Regions from separate parts of the Modestobacter sp. URMC 112 genome, predicted to be linked through region 1. Evidence: predicted binding sites of a transcription regulator. Region 1 holds the regulator's gene; the other holds the start of a gene.

Region 1 (7,038 bases):
GTGATCGCCGCGGCCAGGGTCTGCCCGCCCCGGGAGTCGTAGGCGTGGCCGGTGGCCATGAGCAGCGCGCCCAGGTTGGCGTAGCCGATGCCGAGCTGCCGGTAGGCCCGGGTGGTCTCGCCGATCGGGTCGGTCGGGAAGTCGGCGAAGCAGATGGAGATGTCCATCGCGGTGATGACCAGCTCGACGGCCTTGACGAAGGTCTTGGCGTCGAACGTGCCGTCGTCCTTCAGGAACTTCATCAGGTTCAGCGACGCCAGGTTGCACGAGCTGTTGTCCAGGCTCATGTACTCCGAGCAGGGGTTCGAGGCGTTGATCCGCCCCGTCTCGGGGTTGGTGTGCCAGTCGTTGATGATGTCGTCGTACTGGATGCCCGGGTCGGCGCACTCCCACGCCGCCTGGGTGACCTTGCGGAACAGGCTCCGGGCGTCCACGGTGTCGATGACCGAGCCGTCCGAGCGGGCCCGGAGCCCGAACTCGCGGCCCTCCTCGACCGCCCGCATGAACTCCTCGTTGACGCGCACGGAGTTGTTGGCGTTCTGGTACTGGACGCTGGTGATGTCCTTGCCGCCGAGGTCCATGTCGTACCCGGCGTCCCGCAGCGCGCGGATCTTGTCCTCCTCGCGCGCCTTGGTCTCGACGAACTCCTCGATGTCGGGGTGGTCGATGTCCAGGACGACCATCTTCGCCGCGCGCCGGGTGGCGCCACCGGACTTGATGGTGCCGGCGGAGGCGTCGGCGCCGCGCATGAAGGACACCGGGCCCGAGGCCGTCCCGCCCGAGGACAGCAGCTCCTTCGAGGAACGGATGCGCGAGAGGTTCAGCCCGGCGCCCGAGCCGCCCTTGAAGATCAGGCCCTCTTCCCGGTACCAGTTCAGGATCGAGTCCATCGTGTCGTCGACGGCGAGGATGAAGCAGGCGCTGACCTGCTGCGGCGACGCGGTGCCGACGTTGAACCAGACGGGCGAGTTGAAGCTGAACACCTGGTGCAACAGCATCCAGGTGAGCTCGTGCTCGAAGACCTCGGCGTCGCCCTCGCTCGCGAAGTAGTCGTGCTCGCGGCCGGCCGCGCCGTAGGTGAGGACCACCCGGTCGATCAGCTGGCGCAGGCTCGTCTCGCGCTGCGGGGTGCCGACGGCCCCCCGGAAGTACTTGGTGGTGACGATGTTGGTGGCGTTGACGCTCCACTCGGCCGGGAACTCGACGCCCCGCTGCTCGAAGTTGACCGACCCGTCGCGCCAGTTGGTCATCACGACGTCGCGGCGCTCCCAGGTCACCTCGTCGTAGGGGTGCACCCCGGGCGTCGTGTACACGCGCTTGACCTTGAGCGCCTTCGCGCGGTTGGGCGCCTTGCCCCCACTGCGGCGGGCGCGGGTGGCGGCGAGGCGATCGGTGGTCTCGGTCATGACGTGGAGCTCTCCCTGGTCGTGTTCGCTCGGCTGGTGCGGACGGCGGCTGGGGAAGAGCCGCGCGAGGTGCTGCGCTGGTGCCTTGGTACCGGTCGGTGCTGACAGTTCCGTCGGGTCACCCCGCACCCGCGGTGGACGGGTTCCGCCCGGCGCCCCGCCGGCGCACCGGCGGGTCCGGCGGCAGGCCGGGGAGGGGTGGCGTGCCGCCCGGCAGGTGCCGGGCGCGGAGCTCCGCGATCTCCTTCTCGAAGTCCTCGACCGAGTCGAAGGCGCGGTACACGCTGGCGAAGCGGAGGTAGGCCACCTCGTCCAGCTCACGCAGCGGGCGGAGGATCGCCAGGCCCACCTCGTGGCTCGGGACCTCGGCCGAGCCGGTGGCCCGGACGGCGTCCTCGACGCGCTGGGCGAGCAGGGCCAGCTGGTCCTCCCCGACCGGCCGGCCCTGGCAGGCCCGGCGGACACCCGCGACGACCTTGGCGCGGTCGAACGGCTCGCTCACCCCGCTGCGCTTGACGACCGCGAGGACTGCCTCCTCGACGGTGGTGAACCGCCGACCGCAGCCGGGGCAGGCGCGCCGGCGCCGCGTGGTCGAGCCCTCGTCGGTCTCCCGGGAGTCGACGACCCGGCTGTCCGGGTTGTGACAGAAGGGGCAACGCATGCGCCGTGCACCTCCTCTCCGACGTGTCGCGACCGGTGGGACGACGGCTTCCTGCACCGCCGCCCCCGCCGGGTCCCCGCAGCCGCCCTGTGGACCCACCCGGGGACATCCGGTGGACGTCCAGGGGAGAACGTGGGGATCGGCTGTGGATGCCCTACATCCGTGTAACTACTAGATGTTGTGGTTGGACCGTACGTCCACCCCTATAGGTGTGCAAGCGCTGCAGGGCGTGTCGTCTTCCCGGCCGACCCGGCCGACCGATCCACCCCTCCCGTCACAGGCCTGGGACGAGCCGGGACAGCGGCGCCACGGCGCTCCGTGGCAGGTGGGGGCGGCCATGGAGCCCCACCGACCCGCCGGCGGCCGGGCCGACCGGGGGGACGAGTCGACGGGACCCGGGTCGACACGGGACGGCGCTGCAGTACGACTCGTCGGCGGAGGTCGGTCGACCCGCCGACGAGGCCCGCCGGCGGACCCGGCAGTACCGGACGACCCGGCGCTGCGGGGAGGGGCAGGCGAACCCGCGGCCCGGCGGAGCCGCAGGACTCAGGGCAGCTGCAGCAGCTGGCCCGGCACGATCCCCACGCCGTCCAGGTCGTTCACCTCGACGATGGCGTCCACGACGGCCCGGCGGTCCTCCTCCGGCGCCACGTCCCCGGCGATCGACCACAGGGTGTCCCCGGACCGCACCACGACGCTGCTGTCCCCCACGGGCTGGAGCCCTCCCGGACTCCCGCCGACCACGGCGGTGGCCGCGAGCGCGACGGCGATCCCGGCGGCCACGGACAGCGCGGCCACCACCCGGCGGCCTCGTCGGGTCAGTCGCAGCGGGGCCAGGCCGCGGGCCGGCCCGGGGGCGCCGACCCGGCGCGCGGGCGCGACCCCGACCCGACCGGCCCGGGCAGCGGTCACTCCGCCCGGCAGCGGCGCCGGCCCCGCGGGGCGGAGCCCGGCAGCCCGCCCGGGCGCCGAACCCGGCGCACGGACCCCCGCCGCCCGCCTGGCCTCCGCTGACGGGACCGCCCGGCTGCGCGCCGCCGAGATCGGCACCACGGCCGCCCGCGGCGCCGCCCCGGCAACCCGTCGGCGCCCCCCGGACCCGCGCCGGACGACCGGTCGGTCACTGAGCTGCACACTCGCCATCGGACCCGCTCCTCGCATCCCGGCACCGCTGACGTGGTCGAACGCGTGTTCGACCGGGGTGCCGACCGATGTCTACCGCAGGACGCCGACGGATCCACCGCGACACGGGTCTGCTTCGAACAAGTGTTTGAAACGGGCCGTCGGAGGCGCTACTGTCCGTGTCGATCAAGGGTGCGCGGACGACGTGCCCGGACAACCGGGCGAGGGGGACACATGGCGGTCGACAACGGGACACCCGGCGGCTCGGCGGGCACGTCCCGGCGCAAGCGGGCGGGCCAGCAGACCGCGGGGGACGACGGGGGCACCGTGCGCGAGTTCCCGGACCGGGGTGAGTCCGGCGACGGGCTGACGCAGCGCCAGCGCCGGGTGCTCGAGGTCATCCGCGACTCCATCGAGCGGCGCGGCTACCCGCCCTCGGTACGGGAGATCGGCGAGGCCGTCGGGCTGTCGTCCGCCTCCTCGGTCGCCCACCAGCTCTCGGTCCTGCAGCGCAAGGGCTGGCTGCGCCGCGACCCCAACCGACCGCGGGCGCTCGACGTCCGGCTCCCGGGCGAGGTCCCGGGCGACGCACCGGCCGTCGGCACCGCTGCGGCAGCGGCCGGCACGGACGAGGCCCCGGCGCCGGTCCCGACCTACGTGCCGATGGTGGGCCGGATCGCCGCCGGTGGGCCGGTGCTCGCCGAGCAGGCGGTCGAGGACGTCTTCCCGCTCCCCCGCGAGCTGGTCGGCGACGGCACGCTCTTCATGCTGAAGGTGACCGGTGACTCCATGGTGGAGGCCGCCATCTGCGACGGCGACTGGGTGGTGGTGCGCCAGCAGCCGACCGCGGAGAACGGCGAGATCGTCGCGGCCATGATCGACGGCGAGGCGACCGTGAAGACCTACAAGCGCCGCGACGGCCACGTCTGGCTGCTGCCGCACAACCCCGCGTACGAGCCCATCCCGGGCGACGACGCCACCGTGCTCGGTCGGGTCGTCACCGTGCTGCGCCGCCTCTGACCCGCGTCCGGTCCGGCCTGCCCACCCCTCGGTGCGGGCCGGACCGGACGGCGGGTGCCGACCGGCACCGCAGTTGAGGACGGGGCACGGACGAGGCGGTGGGGCGGCACAGGTCCCGGCGGGTGGGTCAGCCGAACCGGCGCAGCCGGCCCCAGATCCACACCACGACGGTCGCGACCAGTGCGGCGATGACGCCGGCCACCACGGCCGACACCTCGGTGGGCGCCGGGGTAACCGCCACCGCCCCGGCCGCCGGGTCGCTCGCGCCGGCCGGGGCGACCGGGACCGCCGCCGCGTCGAAGGGCACCGCGGTCACCGCCGACGGCAGTCCCTCGCCGGCGACCAGCAGGCCGCGGCTGTCGGCGTCGAAGCTGATCGCCTCCCCTTGGGGAGCCTCGGGCAGCGCGACCCGGACCGGAGCCCCTTGGAGGGCCCCGACGACGTCGGAGTCGGCCAGCGGCCAGACGTAGGCGTCGGTGTAGGTGCGCAGCGCCAGCCGCTGCCCGTCCGCCGAGACCGCTCCCCCGGTGACCATCAGCTGGCCGGCCCGGCCGACCGGTCCGCCCGGTGTGCCGGTGAGGGTGAAGCCGAGGTCGGCGACCTTGGCCATCGGCAGCGTCGCCCCGTCGGCGAGCGGTGTCTCCGGCCGGTAGACACCGCTGGCGCCCAGCACCTCCTTGGTCACCAGGTACGGCGTCCCGTCCGGCGCCAGCAGCAGCGCCTCGGCGTCGTGCGGCCCGTCGGGGTAGGTCAGCCGGGTGATGGTGCTGGCGCCGTCGGGCCGGAGCCCGATCAGGGCCACCGTCTGCCGACTGGCCTGGTTGTCCCCGATGTCGGCCAGCCAGAGGGTGCCGTCCGCGGCCAGGGCGAGGTCCTCGGGGTCGTACGGGTCGATCGGCGCCGAGCGCACCTCACCGACCGCGCAGGAGGCGTCGAGGGCGAACACCTCGGCCTGCGCGCCGCCGTCGTTCATCGCCAGCAGCGTCGCCCCGGCGGTGGTCAGCCCGGAGATCTCCGGCAGCCGGGGGTCGCCGATCTCGCACCGGGTCACCGGAGCCCCGAAGGCCCCCGTGGCGCCGGCGGTCGTCTCCGCGCCGGCGGGGAGGGCCGGGAGCACCGCCCAGGTGAGCGCGAGCGGGACGGCGGCCAGCACCGGACCGGTGCGCCGTCGGCGACCGGCCTGGTCACGCCGGTGAACGGCCTGCTCGGGCACCGGCCCAGCGTGACAGCACCTGCTGGTCGAGCAGGTGCACCACGCCCAACAGCAGGATGCCGACGGCGGCGCCGACGACCGCGTCGGTGACCCAGTGGAAGTCCAGGGCCACCATGGCCACTCCTGTGGCCACCGGCCCCAGCAGGCTCACCGCCCAGGCGGCCCGCTGCAGCCGCTCGGACAACCCGTACTCCACCACCTGCCAGCGCGCGACACCCCACATCAGCACGGCGTTGGCCACGTGCCCGGAGGGGTAGCTGGCGCCGTCGCGGTGGAAGAAGGAGCCGGGGTAGGCCGGCGCGGTGCGTCCGGTGCCGTACTTGAAGGCGTAGACGACGGTCGTCAGGAGCACCAGCGCGGCCACCACCCGGACCAGCGGGACCAGGGTGCGCCGCCGCCAGGCCAGCCAGCCGACCAGGGCGGCCAGCACGATGAGGATGAAGCCGCGTCCGCCCGCCTGGGTGAAGGCCCAGACCGGCCAGTAGGCGTCGGAGTCGCGCAGGTCCCAGGCGCTCACCACCTCGGAGACCTGCAGGTCCATCCGCTCGAGCCAGCCGCGGCTGAGCAGGTCGATCGTCACGCCGGTGGCCAGCACGGCGGCCGCGACCACCAGCCACCACGGTGGGCGGCCGGTGCCGATGACCGGGTCCGCGCGCCGGGCCGACGGGCGGCCGACGGGCTCCGCCGTCCACTGCACCGCGCCGCTGGTCACCGGCCCACGGTACCGGGACCGTGACCTGCCCGTGATCCTCCACGGCGCGCGTCGGCCGCCCGGTCCCCGGCCCCGGGGGACACCGCGGCCCGGGTCGCCGGCGGCGACCCGGGCCAGGTGCGGGTCAGGAGACCGGTGCGGCGAACTCCGTCAGTGCGGCCGCGAGGGCGGCGTCCACCCGGGCGGTCAACCGGGTCCCGGAGGCCGCGTGCTCCTCGGTGAGGACCTCGCCGTCCCGGTGGACCCGGGCGACCAGGTCACCCCGGTCGTAGGGCACCAGCACGTCGACGTCGACCGACGGGTGCGGCAGCCGGGCGGCGATGACGTCGCGCAGCGCCTCGATCCCGGCCCCCGTCCGGGCGGACACCCACGCCGCACCGGGCAGGGCCTGGCGCAGCGCGAGGACGTCGTCCTCGCTCATCGCGTCGACCTTGTTGACCACGATCAGCTCGGGCACCGCGGCGGCGTCGATCTCCCGGAGCACCACCCGGACGGCGTCGATCTGGCCCAGCGGGTCGGAGTCCGAGCCGTCGACGACGTGGACCAGCAGGTCCGCTGCCGCGACCTCCTCCAGCGTGGACCGGAAGGCGTCGACCAGCTGGTGCGGCAGGTGGCGCACGAAGCCGACCGTGTCGGTCATGGTGAACTCGCGGCCCTCGGGGGTCTGCGCCCGGCGGACCGTCGGGTCCAGGGTGGCGAACAGCGCGTCCTGCACGAGCACCCCGGCGTCGGTGAGCCGGTTGAGCAGGCTGGACTTGCCGGCGTTCGTGTACCCGGCGATGGCGACGCTCGGGACGGCGTTGCGGTCACGCGAGCTGCGCTGCGTGGCCCGGGCCGTCGCCATCCCGGCGATCTCCCGGCGCAGCTTGCTGACCCGCGACCGGATGCGCCGACGGTCGGTCTC
Region 2 (7,038 bases), 1.7 Mb from region 1:
GGTGACACCGGTGCAGGAGCACCTGGTCGAGCTGCTGCTGATGATCGACGCCGCCCGGGGCGCCTCGGCCGCGCGGATCACCGTCGTGGTGCCGCACTACGCCTACGCCCGGTCGGACAAGAAGGACGTGCCCCGCATCTCCATCGGCGGCCGGCTGATCGCCGACCTGATGGTGGCGGCCGGGGCCGGCCGGGTGCTGGCCATGACCCTGCACTCGCCGCAGGTGCACGGGTTCTTCAGCGTCCCGGTGGACCACCTGCACGCGCTGCGCGAGCTGGCCGACCACTTCCGCACGCTTGACCTGAGCGCCACCACGGTGGTCTCCCCCGACCTGGGCAACGCCAAGGAGGCCGCGGCGTTCGCCCGCCGGCTGGGGGTGCCGGTGGCCGCGGGGGCCAAGCAGCGCTACGCCGACGACCGGGTCAGCATCAGCGCCGTCATCGGGGAGGTCGCCGACCGGGACGTCATCGTGCTGGACGACGAGATCGCCAAGGGCAGCACAGTGCTGGAGCTGATCGACCGGCTGCGCGACGCCGGGGCCCGGTCGATCCGGGTCGCCTGCACGCACGGCCTGTTCACCGCCGGGGCGCTGGAGCGGATCGGCGCCCAGCCCGACGTGCTGGAGATCGTCTGCACCAACACCGTGCCGGTGCCCTCGGCGTCGGAGAAGCTGACCGTGCTGTCGGTCGCGCCGGCGCTCGCGCAGGCGGTGCAGCGGATCCACGACGGGGAGTCGGTCAGCGCCCTGTTCGACGTCGTCCCCAGCGCCGGCGGCTGACCGCCGGGACGACGGCAGCCGCCGTCCCGGCGGGACGACGGCTGCAGGCGGAGGTGCTGGAGGGCTACTGGTCGTAGCGGCGCCGGAAGCGCTCCTCGAGGCGGTCCTTGAGCGGCTGGCGCCGGACCTTGCCGCCGCCGGACCGCCCACCGCGGCCGGCGGTGCGGTTCGGGGCGCCGCCCCCGGGGACGACGTCCACGGCGCCGGTGGCGCTCTTGTAGTTCAGGACCCCGAGCGCCACGCCGCCGAACATCAGCAGGAAGCCGATGACGCCGAGGACGGTGTTGGGGACCGCCACGCCGCCGATCAGCCCGGCCAGGCCGAGGACGACCAGGACGATGCCCAGCTGCAGCTGGCGGCGGGCCTTCTGCCGGCGATCGCCGGTGCGTACGGTCGAGGCGAACTTCGGGTCGTCGTCGACGAGGGCCCGCTCGATCTGCTCCAGCAGACGCTGCTCGTGCTCTGAGAGCGGCACGTCGACCTCCAGGTGCACAGTGCAGGGGCCACCGGCGGCTGTCCGCCCGTGGTGACACCGAGGATACGAGCCGATTGCAGGGTGCGAAAGGCGAGCGGGCGCCGACACACCCGGGAGGACGATCCGGGGTCCTCCGGAGGGGGTCAGCGGGGTCCTCCGGCCCGGTCCGGCCCGCCTCCCGACCCCGCTCCCGACCCTGATCGCGACCCCGATCCCGGCCCCGATCCGGGTGCCCGGCGGCCGAGCAGGGTGGCCGGCCGGACCGCGCCGGCCCCGAACCGCCGGGCCGCCCGGTCCGCGGCCAGCTCGGCGTCCCGGCGGCCGTGCTCGCGGGCGCCGAGCTCGAGCTGCTGGGCGGTGCCGTCGGCCTCCACCAGCCCCTCCGCGCGGACGCCCACCAGCCGGATGCGCGCCCGGTCCAGGCCCAGGGCGTCGAACAGCCCGCGCGCGGTGTCGTAGAGGTCCTTGCCGACGTCGGTGGGCACCTTCAGCGTGCGCGAGCGGGTGATGGTGGTGAAGTCCGCGAAGCGCACCTTGATGCTCACCGTGCGGGCGAGGTGACCGGTGGAGCGCAGCCGCCCCGCCGTCCGCTCGGCCAGGTGCAGCAGCTCCCGGTGGATGACCGCGGGGTCGTCGACGTCGGTGCCGAAGGTCTCCTCGGCACCGGTCGACCGGTCCGGCTCGTCGGGCACCACCCGGCGCGGGTCGCGGCCCCACGCCAGCTCGTGCAGGTGCCTGCCCGCGGCCTGCCCGACCGCCCGCTGCAGGGTGCGGGCCGGCACGTGGGCGAGGTCGCCGACGGTGCGCAGCCCCAGCCGCAGCAGCACCTCCTCGGTCTTGGCGCCCACCCCCCACAGCGCGCTCACCGGCAGCGGGTGCAGGAAGTCCATGACCTCGGCGGGCCGGACGACCAGCAGCCCGTCGGGCTTGGAGCGGGTGGAGGCGAGCTTGGCGACGAACTTGGTGCCGGCCACCCCCACCGAGCAGGTGATGCCCTGCTCGTCGAAGACCCGGCCACGGACGTACTCCGCGATCGCCACCGCGTCGCCCAGCCGGCGGCCGGCGCCGGCGACGTCGAGGAACGCCTCGTCCAGGCTCAGCGGCTCGACCAGGGGGGTGATCGACCGGAACAGCGCCATCACCGACCGGGACACCTCGGCGTAGAGGGCCATGTCGCCGGGCAGCACGGTGGCGGTCGGGCACAGCCGCAGCGCCCGGGCGGTCGGCATCGCGCTGTGCACCCCGAAGCGGCGCGCCTCGTAGGTGGCCGAGGTGACCACGCCGCGGTTGCCCGCCCCACCGACGATCACCGGCGTGCCGGCCAGCTCGGGGCGCCGGCGCACCTCCACGCTGGCGAAGAAGGCGTCCATGTCGACGTGCAGCAACGTGCAGCCGGCAGCCCGCTCGGACACCCCTGCCCCTCCCCGTCCCCGTCGAACGCGTGTTCGATGCAGTGACCCTATCGGGCGGCCCTCCGCCCGGCCGTCCGCGCCGCGCGGCCCGCAGGTGTGGCAGGCTGATCTTCGCGGTAGAACACCCTCAGGTGGCCGCCGTCCGGTGGTCCCGACCACGACCATCGGAGGAGCCATGGCGCTCGACGACGACATGACCAGCACGGAGGGCCCGGCGGACTCGGGTGCCGGCGAGGGCACGCCCGGCCAGCACGACGGCGGCGCGGACGGCGGTGCCGACGGCGGCGCCCACGGCCCGGCCGACGGCGGCGCGGGCAGCGGTTCCGACGGCGGGGCCGACGGTGGCGCCGATGGCGGTGCCGATGGCGGTGCCGATGGCGGTGCCGACGGCGGTGCGGACGGCGGTGCGGACGGCGGTGCGGACGGTGGCGCGGACGGTGGCGCGGACGGCGGTGCCGATGGCGGCGCCGACGGCGGCGCGGACGGTTCGGCCTGACCGCCGGCACGACCACGCAGGACCGGGCGCCGTCCCCTCCCGGGGACGGCGCCCGTCCGGCCCTGCGTCGCTGCATCCGCGTCGACCCGCAGGTCTTCGCCGCGGAGCACTGGTCCCGCAGGCCCCTGCTCTCCAGCGCCGCGGACCTGGGGGGCACCTTCACCGACCTGCTCAGCCTCGAGGCGGTCGACGAGCTGCTCAGCATCCGGGGGCTGCGCACCCCGTTCCTGCGGATCGCCAAGGACGGCGCCGTCGTCGACCCCAAGCGCTACACCGGCCCGCAGGGCGCCGGCGCCGAGGTGGCCGACCAGGTCTCCTCCGACGCGGTGCTGCGGCTGTTCGCCGAGGGCAGCACCGTCGTGCTGCAGGGACTGCACCGGCTGTGGCCGCCGCTGATCGAGTTCGCCGGCCAGCTCGCCCTCGACCTCGGCCACCCCACTCAGGTCAACGCCTACGTCACCCCGCCGTCCTCGCGCGGGTTCTCCCCCCACTACGACGTGCACGACGTGTTCGTGCTCCAGGTGGCCGGCGAGAAGCACTGGACCATCCACGAGCCGGTGCTCGCCGACCCGCTGCGCAGCCAGCCGTGGACCGACCGGACCGCCGAGGTCGCCGCGGCCGCGCAGCGTCCACCCGTGATCGACACCGTGCTGCGCCCCGGCGACGCGCTCTACCTGCCACGCGGCTACCTGCACTCGGCCGTCGCGCTGGGCGAGACCAGTGCGCACCTGACCGTCGGCGTCCACCCGGTCACCCGCTGGGGCGCGGTCGAGTCCGCCCTGGACCTGGTGCGCACGCTGGCCACCGAGGACGAGGAGCTGCGCGGCTCCCTGCCGCTGGGCGTGGACCTGGCCGACCCGGCGGCCACCGCCGACGACGTCGCCGCGGTGCTGACCGGCCTGCACCGCTGGCTGGACCGGGTCGACCCGGCCGACGTCGCCGACCGGCTGCGCTCCCGGACGTGGGGGCAGGTGCGCCCGGCACCGGTGGCGCCGCTGGCCCAGTCGGCCGCGGCGTCCGCGCTGACGGCGGACACCGTCCTGCGGCTGCGCCCGCTGCTGCGCGTCCAGCTCCGCGGACCCGTCGGCGACCGGGTCACCCTGGTGGCCGGCCGGCGGTCGCTGGAGCTGCCCGCCGCGGACTCCGCGGCGCTCGCCGCGCTGCTCGCGGCCGGTGAACTGGCGGTCGGCGAGCTGCCGGGCCTGGACGCCGACGGGCAGCTCGCCCTCGGCCGCCGGCTGGTGGTCGAGTCGGTGGCCGTGGTGCCGGACGCGACCGCCGGACCCGTCCCCCGTGCGGCGGGGCACGATGGAGGTCGTGGGTGACCCCGTGGCAGAGCCGGCCGACCCGGGTCCACCGCCGTCCGCCCGGGTGACCGGCGACCCGCCTCCCCCCGCGGCGCCGTCCCGGCCGGTCGGCCGGCTGGAGCCCTCCCGGTGCTCGGTGCAGGCGCTGCTGCGCGGGGACTCCCCCACCGCGACCGCTCCGCCGGCCCGGCGCTGGCTGCTGGTGGAGCAGCCCGGCCCCTGGGGGCGGGACGCCCTGCTGGAGTCGCGGTTCGACCAGCAGGTCGCCCGGCGGCTGGCCGCGCGGGCCCGGGACGCCGGCGTCCGGGTGCAGCTGGTGCGCCGTCCCGGTGACCGGCTGTCGGACTCCGGCCGCCGCTGGGCGGTCGTCGACACCACGCCCGGCGTCGAGACGCTGTGGTGGTCGACGCGGACGCGCGACGACGAGCTGCTGGACGCCCCCTGGGACGGCACCGTGGGCACCCCGTCGCAGCGGCCGACGTACCTGGTCTGCACGCACGGCGCGCACGACGCGTGCTGCGCGGTGCGCGGCCGGCCGCTGGCCCGGTCCCTGCCGACCGACCCCGGGGACGTGTGGGAGACCAGCCACCTCGGGGGCGACCGGTTCGCCGCGAACGTGGTGGTGCTGCCGCACGGCCACGTCTACGGACAGGTCCCCGACGACGGCGAGGAACTGGTCTACGCCACCGAGCAGGGGCAGGTCGTGCTGCCCTGGCTGCGCGGCCGGGCCGGGCTGGCCGCACCGGCGCAGGCCGCGCAGCAGCACGCCCGCGCAGAACTCGGCCTGCTCGCCGTGGACGCCCTGCGGGTGCGCGGGGTGCGGACGCTGCCGGCACCGGCGCCCGGCGTCGAGCGGTGGGCGGTGACGCTGGCCGGCCCGGACGGCGGGGACGTGCTGGTGACGGTGGAGAGCCGGCTGTCCGAGCACGCCGCGCAGCTGACCTGCTCCGCGGCCCAGCCGAACCGCTGGCGGATCTGGCACCCGCTGTCGCTGCGGACCGCGCAGCCCTGACCCGCTCCTCAGCCCAGCGCCGCGCCGCGGGCGAGCAGCAGCGGGATCGCCAGCTCGGTCGGGGTCAGCGACCCGTGGTAGGCGGCCAGCCTGGACGGGAACGGCTCCTGCCGGGTGGCGGTCAGCGCCCAGCTGCCCCGGGCGAGCGCCACGACGTCGCCGATCCGGGCGGCGAGCGCGTCGTCGACCGGCCCGAACACCCCGCTCCCCACGGCCTCGTCCCGGCTGACCACCCAGGCCCGGTGCGCCAGCACCGCCTGCCAGGTGGCGAGCACGTCGGCGGCCGCGCCGGGGTGGGCGTGCACGTACCGCGCGCGCGGCTCACCGGCCATCCGCCGGACGCCGTCCCAGAGCTCGGGGACGTCGTCGAGGTCCAGCCGGGTGTGCTCCGGGACGTCGACCATGCCGTGGTCGGCGGTGACGAGCAGCGCGCCGTCGTCCGGCAGTCCCGCCACCAGCTGCTCCACCAGCCGGTCGACGACCCCGAGCTGGTGGCGCCAGGCGGCCGAGTCCACCCCGCGGACGTGGCCGGTGAGGTCCAGGTCGGCGGTGTAGCCGTAGACGAGGGCCCGCGGCGCGGCGGCCATCGACGAGTGGACCACCGCGACCAGGTCGCCGGGGCTGTAGGCCGGGGCGTAGGTCGCGCCCCGGTAGGCGGCGCCGGTGAGCCCCGACCGGGCGAAGGCGTGCGGCCCGACCGCGGTGCAGGGCAGGCCGGCGGCCGCGGCCTGCTCGAAGACGGTGGGCCGGGACTGCCACTCGCGGGGGTCGGGGTCGTCGGTCCACCGCACGTGGTTCAGCGTCCGGTCCTCCCCCGGCACGTCGGTGACGAACCCGAGGACGCCGTGGCTGCCCGGTGGCAGCCCGGTGCCCAGCGTGGTGAGGCTGACCGGGGTGGTGCTGGGGCACGGGGCGCCGAGGACGCCGACCGGGGCGGCCAGCCCGTTCAGCACCGGGGCGATGTCGCGGTGCGCTCGCACCAGGTCCTCGCCCAGGCCGTCGACGAGCAGCACCGCGACGCGCCGCGCCCCACCGAGGGCGTCGGTGAGGCGCAGCGGGTCGGCGGGCAGGTCGCCGCGCCGGACCGGGGCACCGAGGGCGGCGGAGGTCCCGGGCAGCACGTCGGCGAGGTTGGCGGCGCCGTAGACGGGCCGGTGCAGGTCGGCGGGGAGAGGGACCGCTGCGGGTGGGGACGTCACGGGCGGGTGGCGAGGACGTGCAGGCCGGTGGCGACGTCGCGGTAGGGCGAGGTCCCGGCGAGGGCCAGCTCCAGGTCGCGGACCGCGTCGGGGTCCGCGCCGGACGAGGCGTCCAGCAGGTCGGCGACGACCGAGACGCCGCGCCACTCGCCGGGCAGCAGACCGGCGCCGGCGACCAGGTCGAGCAACTCGGGCGGGTCGAAGCGGCGGCGGGCCGGGCGGGCGCGCCCGGGGGCGGGGTCGGTGTCGGTCAGCAGTGCGCGGGCCTCCCGCGGGTGGCCGCCGACGGCCCGGGCCAGCACGGCGCCGGCCCGGTTGGCGGTGGCGACGGACAGCTGGCCACCGGGGCGCAGCAGGCC

Evidence for each region. The regulator LexA, encoded in region 1, represses DNA repair genes until DNA is damaged. The targets are predictions, from matches to a motif close to TCGAACANNTGTTCGA.
Region 2: dinB (DNA polymerase IV) is a predicted target of LexA. The motif match lies at 2,687-2,702, and genes of this name have one in related genera.

Annotation. Positions count from the first base shown of each region.
Region 1 is NZ_CP199957.1:1,415,854-1,422,891, reverse strand. It holds gene ACWIX6_RS06785 (vitamin B12-dependent ribonucleotide reductase) at 1-1,406, opposite strand, end outside; gene nrdR (transcriptional regulator NrdR) at 1,525-2,067, opposite strand; gene ACWIX6_RS06775 (LysM peptidoglycan-binding domain-containing protein) at 2,614-2,979, opposite strand; gene lexA (transcriptional repressor LexA) at 3,424-4,209, shown strand; gene ACWIX6_RS06765 (hypothetical protein) at 4,337-5,422, opposite strand; gene ACWIX6_RS06760 (phosphatase PAP2 family protein) at 5,394-6,134, opposite strand; gene hflX (GTPase HflX) at 6,259-7,038, opposite strand, start outside.
Region 2 is NZ_CP199957.1:3,098,818-3,105,855, forward strand. It holds gene ACWIX6_RS14535 (ribose-phosphate diphosphokinase) at 1-778, shown strand, start outside; gene ACWIX6_RS14540 (DUF3040 domain-containing protein) at 843-1,253, opposite strand; gene dinB (DNA polymerase IV) at 1,397-2,665, opposite strand; gene ACWIX6_RS14550 (hypothetical protein) at 2,841-3,161, shown strand; gene ACWIX6_RS14555 (cupin domain-containing protein) at 3,461-4,486, shown strand; gene ACWIX6_RS14560 (sucrase ferredoxin) at 4,479-5,480, shown strand; gene ACWIX6_RS14565 (alkaline phosphatase family protein) at 5,489-6,679, opposite strand; gene ACWIX6_RS14570 (class I SAM-dependent methyltransferase) at 6,676-7,038, opposite strand, start outside.